DNA from 2 places in the Paenibacillus kyungheensis genome. Region 2 is predicted to be linked to the other one. Evidence: riboswitches for the same ligand, from Rfam matches in the RefSeq annotation. Region 2 holds a riboswitch; the other holds the start of a gene.
What was found. A riboswitch is a leader RNA that binds a small molecule or an ion and turns the genes downstream of it on or off. The one in region 2 is predicted to bind thiamine pyrophosphate.
Positions count from the first base shown of each region.

Region 1: it holds a riboswitch for thiamine pyrophosphate, as region 2 does, so the genes downstream of both, PQ456_RS12835 (thiamine phosphate synthase) here and PQ456_RS01915 (ABC transporter substrate-binding protein) in region 2, are expected to answer to the same signal.

Region 1 is NZ_CP117416.1:3,015,417-3,019,331, forward strand. Features, by position in the region: gene PQ456_RS12820 (thiazole synthase) at 1-503, opposite strand, end outside; gene thiS (sulfur carrier protein ThiS) at 505-708, opposite strand; gene PQ456_RS12830 (NAD(P)/FAD-dependent oxidoreductase) at 699-1,976, opposite strand; gene PQ456_RS12835 (thiamine phosphate synthase) at 1,985-2,614, opposite strand; TPP riboswitch at 2,851-2,960, opposite strand; gene PQ456_RS12840 (ABC-F family ATP-binding cassette domain-containing protein) at 3,142-3,915, opposite strand, start outside.
Region 2 is NZ_CP117416.1:433,508-437,422, forward strand. Features, by position in the region: gene PQ456_RS01905 (ABC transporter permease) at 1-689, opposite strand, end outside; gene PQ456_RS01910 (MTH1187 family thiamine-binding protein) at 698-988, opposite strand; gene PQ456_RS01915 (ABC transporter substrate-binding protein) at 1,013-2,050, opposite strand; TPP riboswitch at 2,168-2,279, opposite strand; gene PQ456_RS01920 (pyridoxamine 5'-phosphate oxidase family protein) at 2,520-2,936, shown strand; gene PQ456_RS01925 (aspartyl-phosphate phosphatase Spo0E family protein) at 3,231-3,407, shown strand; gene PQ456_RS01930 (bifunctional 2',3'-cyclic-nucleotide 2'-phosphodiesterase/3'-nucleotidase) at 3,740-3,915, shown strand, end outside.

The DNA.
Region 1 (3,915 bases), 2.6 Mb from region 2:
AACGCCGAAGGATTAAGTATTCCTTTACCGGAACCGATCGGAGAAGCTCCAGGCATAATTGCATGTACACCAAGTTGCTGTAAGCGTTTGGCTAACATATAATCATCAGAGATATACGGCAGAACAATAAATCCTTCTGCTAGCAAGACTTCACAAGCTTTGACGGTCTCCAAAGGATCAGGTAAAAGCAACGTATCATCTCCGATAACTTCTACTTTTATCATATCACATAATCCAGAAGCTTTTGCCAGACGTGCTATCCGAATAGCTTCTTCCGCTGTTTTGGCTCCTGCGGTATTAGGCAATAGTTTATATTTTTTGAGATCTAACATTTCTAGAAAATTCGGTTCATTCACTTGCTCTAGATTCAATCGTCTTACTGCAAATGTTAGCACTTCTGTGCCTGATGCTTCTACCGCCTGATTCTGAATCTGCAAATCTGTAAACTTCCCTGTGCCTAGTAACAGTCTCGATGTAAATGTATGTGTACCTATCGTTAACAAATCAGCCACCTCCTACAAAATGTACAATCTCTAATATATCTTTTTCTGCCAGTGTAATATGCGGATGTTCTTCTTTTTGCAAAATTTGTTGATTATGTTCTACAATCACTGTTTTGTGACCTAATGATAAAGATTCTAGCAATTTGGATACCGTGTTGTATTCAGGTTCTACATATTTTCGATGACCATTGATAATTAATTCCATGTAGACACTCCTTTGGCTGTAGATCGAGATTTCGATGATAAAGATTTCGATTTTTGCAAAGCTCGTTCTGGTGAAAAGCAATCAGGAATATGCGCTGTATCATTATTTATTAATGCCTCTGCCATCCATTTGGCTGTGCCAGCAGCTAACAACATCCCATTTCGATAATGCCCTGAAGCTGTCCATAATCCAGCAAGCGGTTGAATCCTTCCTAAATAAGGTAATTCATCCGGTGTTCCAGGACGTATCCCTGACCAACAACGTTCAAACGTAGCTGATCCTATCGCAGGCAGAAATTGTTCTGCTCCCGACAATAACTGAGCAATCGCAGAAAGATCTACTGTTGTATCTGTACGTTCTGGTTTACTGGTAGCTCCAATCCAGATGCGATGATTACTTTTGGGAATGATATAAATGCCTTCTCCATAAATTGTATGTCCAAGATATTGAGAAGAAGTACTGACTTCGATGAGTTCTCCTTTGACCGGTACCAAAGGTAAACTATACTGCTCTGTTGCTAGCAATTGTTGTGTACTCAAGCCTGTTGTTAATACTACTTGTTCAGCGTAGATTTCTCCTTGATTAGTGATTACACCTGTAATATGATTTTTACCTTGCGAATGCAGTAAACGGTATACTTCTGTCTCAGGATAAAAATCGACATGATGCTGAATCGCTGCTTGAACAAGCGCTTGATTAAACAAAGCTGGAATTAATTGCGGTTCATCTGGATTGTAGATCATTCCAGAAGGAGCATAAATATGTGGCTCAACTTGTGCTAGATATGATGGGCTCCACCACTCTTTGCGATCTACTTTTGAATCGTTATGTGTAGAAGCAGAAGTATGACCTTTATTTGGTAAAGGAAATAAATTTTCATCAAATGTCTTGTCATATCTTTGATCTGCTTGAAGTGGTTCTTTATGTCTTAACTGTAATTCTAGCTTGGTCAGTGGTAGCAAAAATCCTTCTGTTCGCAGTTCAATATCAATTCCTGTTTTCTCCAATAGATCAGTCGCAAGCTTGCTATATAGCGATTGACTGTATAATGCCAACTGGTACAATTCTGGATGAGCAAAATGTTCAGAATGAGCGGCTAACATCCCTCCTGCTGCACCTGATGCGCCAGAAGCTGGTTGATTTTTTTCAAGCAAAGCTACTTTGACTCCTTGCTGTGCCAGTTCATAAGCAATAGCAGCACCGATCACTCCAGCACCTACAACGATTACGTCATAATGATTAGCTTTGAGATTAGATAGATGAACCATAAGCCGATTCACTTCTTTCCTAATGATTGTAGATGCGTAAAAGTCATATATTGAATACTTTGGCCATACAACTGACAGGCATGCTGAGGATGTTCCGCTTCAAAAATACCAGACATTACAGCTACTCCTCTAGCACCTGCTCGATGAATGTCTTGGCAGTGTGATGGCTGAATACCACCTATTGCAATAACAGGTATAGATACCGCATGACAAAGCTTTTCCAATTGATCCAATCCTCGTGGAATCAGATCAGGTTTAGAGTTAGTCGAATAAATATGACCATAAAAAAGATAATCTATCCCTTCACTTTGAGCTTGTAATGCTTGCTCTATACTGTGAACAGATCGCCCGACTTTCCATAGTGAAGGAGGATCATCTGCATTTACATAAGACATATGTTCACTTAAATGCACACCCCCTATTTTTAGATCCGCTGCTAATTGAGTTCGACTATTGATCCTTATTTTGGATAGTGGTACTCCTGTATGCATGAGCTGCTGGACAGCATTAATAATCTGAGAATCAGACCACTTTTTTTCGCGAATATGAATAGCGGTCGTCCACGGATGTATCTGTGAAGCTACCTTTACAAACTGGTAGATCGATTGTTGACCTGTACTGATTGCATGAAGTTCCATATCGGTATATGCCCTCCTTTCCTCAAAAGTGTATAAGCAAACGCAAAAAAGCCACTTCTTATTATTCAAGAAGTGGCTAGTATAGACCTAGAAAATAATGAGCCTTGTTTGAGAGCAAACAAGATTATTTTAAAATAACGGAAACCGTATTTTAGATCATAATAAGCTCTCCTGTACAAAATAATTGCTATTCTATACAGTAAAAGACTCTATCGTTCATATGATCTAACATTTCCGAAACTCTGCTACCACTTCCCTACGCTGGTATGATCCAGATCAGGTACAAAGGGTCCGAAAGCAATATCTGCTTTCATCTCAGCCTCAAGCGGCCCCCCTAGTGCATTCAAGCTATTCAATTTGTTATTCATCTTAGCAAAGACTATTCAATAAAGCAAATGATTCTCAGACTCTTTATAAAGTATTAAAAAAGATAAAGAACTACATACTTTACAAAGTCATCTTGTACAATTCAATCTAAAATAAATGAGTACAACTAGCGATTACGACTTAAAAAGATGGAAAATCTTTTATTTCGCTTTAGCTTCAGACCACTGCTCAACATCCCAAATTTTAGTAACCCAATCTTCATAAAATTCAGGTTCATGAGACACGAGCAATACTGTGCCTTTATATGCTTTTAAAGCGCGTTTTAATTCATTTTTAGCATGAACATCCAAGTGATTGGTCGGTTCATCGAATAATACCCAGTTGCTTTCACGCAGTAATAGTTTGCACAAACGAACTTTCGCTTGCTCTCCACCACTTAGCATACGCATAGGGCGCGTGATATGCTCATTTTTCAGACCACAACGTGCCAGATGACCACGTACTTCATTTTGACTTAAATGTGAAAATTCATTCCATACTTCATCTATCGGTGTCAATTGGTCTGGACGTACTTCCTGCTCAAAATAAGCAGAATGTAAATAATCACCCAGATATGTTTTACCACTAACCGGTTGAAGTTTACCTAAAATAGTTTTGAGCAATGTTGATTTACCTACACCGTTACAACCAACAATCGCAATTTTTTCACCACGTTCAATATTCATCGTCATTTTAGGCAATAGAGCATGTGTATATCCAATCTCAAAGTCTTTACCTTCAAAGACTGTTTTACTACTTGCACGAGCTTCTTTGAAATTAAATGTTGGCTTAGCAAATTCTTCTGGTTTGTCGATACGTTCGATACGATTTAATTGCTTTTCACGACTTTTTGCACGACCTGAAGTAGATGCACGCGCTTTATTTTTTTGAATAAATTCTTCTTGTTTTTTGATAAAATCTTGCTGTTTTTCAAA
Region 2 (3,915 bases):
CTGATCACTACAACTACCAGTATCGCTAAAAACATATGGTCGGTGCGAAAAGCTGATTTTTGCAACATCATATAATAGCCAATCCCTTCACTACTGCTAATCCATTCAGCGATAATAGCGCCCATCACACTATACGTTGCAGCAATTTTAACTCCAGAAAAGATCGAAGGTAAGCTAAAAGGTAATTCTAATTTCCAAAAGATTTGATTTTTAGAAGCTCCGATCATTTGCATATAATTAAGCATTGTACGATCGGTAGTAGCCAGTCCGCTCAGCGCCGCAATGGTCACCGGGAAAAAGCACACCAGAATAATAACAATTAATTTGGACAATATCCCAAATCCGAACCAGATAACGAGTAGTGGCCCCAGAGCAATCGTAGGGATATTTTGACTCAAGATCAATAATGGATACAATGCAGAACGTAGAAAAGGAATATAATGAAGCACGCCTGCGACCAGTAATCCAAAAGCAACGCCTATACTAAAACCGGATAGTGTCAATTTTAACGTCGCCCATGTGTGCAAACCCAGTCGGTCTTTCTCACTCCATGCTTCATGTCCAATCAATGCAGGGCTAGGAAGAATCCATGTCTCAATATGGAATAGACTGGTTGCCAGTTGCCAGATAATCAGTAATAAAACAACCGCCCCGAGGGGCGGCCATAGCCTGTTCCACCATGTATTCATCGTAGACATTAGCGGTACTTCTCGGTTAATCCATCCATACTGATTCCGGTTGGACTATGAGCAATTTTGATCTGAGAAATAATACTCGGGCTTCCTTTTTCCACTAACGCTTCGTGCATTTGACGAACCACTTCTAACAATTCGCTAAGTTCGCCTTCCATCGTGGTCTCAAGTGGATGCACTTCATATTTCACACCGGAGGCTTGAATCACTTCTATTGCCCGGTCGACATAATCGTAAGAGTTCTCACCAGCTTGAGTTTTGGGAATAACCTGAATACTTAAAAGGGTGTGTGCCATATTAGTCATCTCCTTATGTTCTATTTATGATTTGGTGGCTTCAGGTAAATAATCGTTTGTATACGCTTTGGTTGCATCTAACGGTTTGTCTAACAACTTCTGCTTGAACATCCAATCGGCATAACCTTCCCAGACCGATTGTTTTTGCTCGCCCCAGCGTTTGGCATCATCTTGATAACGTGGAGATAACCATTTTTGGCTAGCTTTGACCAGTGCAGGATCAAGATCAGGTACTGCTTTGAGCAATATATCTGCCGATTCATCGGGATGAGCGATTGCATATTCATATCCTTTACTGGTTGCCGCCATAAATGATTTCACAAGTGCAGGATCGGTAGCGATCTGCTTCTCATTGGTTACGATAACAGGTGTATAATAATCTAATTTATCGGAATAATCTTTTACATATAACATATCTAATGGTTGTCCGCGAAGTTCTGCTTCAATTCCTGTCCATCCATAGAATATCCATGCAAAGTCGATTCCTTTTTGTACAGCTGTAAAATAATCGGCATTACCGATATTAACACTTTTGACTTTGCTAACATCGCCACCGTCGGTATCCATAATTGATTTCATAACGGCTTCTTCAACAGGCGATCCCCATGCACCATAGGATTTGCCTTCCATATCTTTAGGGCTTTTGATTCCGCGATCTGTAGGAGCGGCAAAGCCAGATGTATTATGCTGGATAACTGCCGCGAGTGACACTAAAGGCACTCCTTGTACACGCGCTTGAGTCACACTTTCCTGATAACTGATTCCAAAAGGCACTTCACCAGAAGCGACCATCGTATCTGCTCCACCTTGACCGGGAGCAATAATTTCGACGTTTAATCCTGCTTCTTTATAATAGCCCTGTGCTTGGGCAACATATAAGCCAGTATGATTCGTATTTGGTGTCCAGTCGAGTACGACTTTCACATCTTTAAGGGCAGATGTTGATCCTGCTTGATTGGCTGTATTGCTTGTACTTGTTGCTGAACCACATGCAGTTGTGATCCACAATAAACCTACCATTAACCATGGTAAGCTTTGACGCCACCTTTTTTGAGTTCTCATTACCATCATCCTTCTTTCTTCTAGCTCAAATAGTCAATCCTGTAGTACTGGATAAAAGGCATAAAAAAAACGCCCCCATCGGGACGACATAGGTGCAATTATAAGCTAGAGTACAGCATATAACGACTTGTTACTTTCCTACGCTGGCATTATCCAGATCAGGTATAAGGGTCTGTATTTATCACAATACACTCTCAGCCAGTTGCAACTAGCTCCCCTGTACATATGCGGTTTTTTTACATTGTAATTATAGACCAGAGGGTATCAACTGTCCAGTAAAGAGAATGCGGTGTCATCAGCAAAAGACAGTGTATTTCGGTTCAGTCTCGCTGTCTAAGGGTATTTACATATACGGAAGTTTGTAACTAACAAAAGTTCCATTCAATATTCTTCTATACGTATCGAATAGATATACATAGACATAGATATTGAATACACCCATACGTTTATATACAGGAGGAGATTGATCATGAGTAAAACAGCTGAAGAACAAGCGATATTAACTGCATTAGAAGGTAATCCATTTTGTGCACTAGGTACAGTAGAAAATGACAAACCTAAAGTACGCTACATGGCGCTATATAACGAAGGCTTGAATATTCATCTCGCGACAAACCGCAAAACACATAAAGTCGAAGAGTTAGAAAAAAATCCGAACTGTTATGTATTGTTGGGTTATGAAAAAGGCGGCACTAATCAAGTCGTTGAAATCGAAGGTGTAAGTGCTGTATCTACAGACGACGAATTGAAAAAACGTGTTTGGAAAGAAGAATTTAAAGAATGGTTCTCCGGTCCAGAAGATCCTGATTATGTGATCCTAGATATCAAACCACAAACGATTGAATATACAGATCAAGATGGTAACAAAAAAACGTGGACTGCGTAATCTGATACAACTTTAATGGTTTAAGATAGCAGTTATCACATAAATGACTCGGAATTTGAAATTTGCGAAACAAGAGAAATGAATGCAAAATTCAAATTCCGAGTTTTTTCGTCTTTATTTTTCCATAAAAAGGATAAAATAGGTACTTGAGGAACTTGATAAGGTATACTCAAATAAGGTATAAAAAGGTATATAGAAATATTTTATAGACTAACCTGTAAAATGACGATGATGGAATAAAATGAAAGTCTCATTGATAGCAAGATATAAGGAAATATACTGGAGGTGGTTTCCTTGAACTTAAAACAAATAGAACAACAGATTGAGCAGGAACGCCGCATATTGAACCAGATGGCAGAAGAACATGGGATGCGCGATTATCGTGTGTTAGACCAATCAGAACAATTAGATCGAATTTTAGATATGTATTTTCAATATAAAGATCGAAATACTAATTTTTTAACTCCTTAATCTCAATGAGTTATTATTTATGAAAAGAAACATGACACAATCATGTAAATTATAGAATTTTTCGCAAAATAAATCTTATTTTCATAAAAAATAGAACTAATAACCCTTCAAATATATCAGCTGATAGTATACAATTCTATCATGCGTTTCTTTTGGTAGCCTTTTTACTATTTATCTGCCTACTCTAAATCATAATTTCCAATATGATTTTTTTAAAATCAGCATGTTAAGTACATTGTCACTGCTTGTTCATGCTGTTATACATATAGGGCGTAGAGATAAATAGGAAAAGGTCAAGCAAATGCGAATATATTTGGGAGGGGTTTTTTATTTTGAACTTGGGAAACAAAACATTTAAAAAAGCAATTACTGTCATCGCAGCTCTGCAATTGTTTGCAGTGTCGGCAGTTCCTGCTTTTGCAGCCGAAGCCACTTCTTCTGAATCTACCGTAAAATTACGTTTGTTGGAGACAACAGATATTCATGTGAACGTAATGAACTATGATTA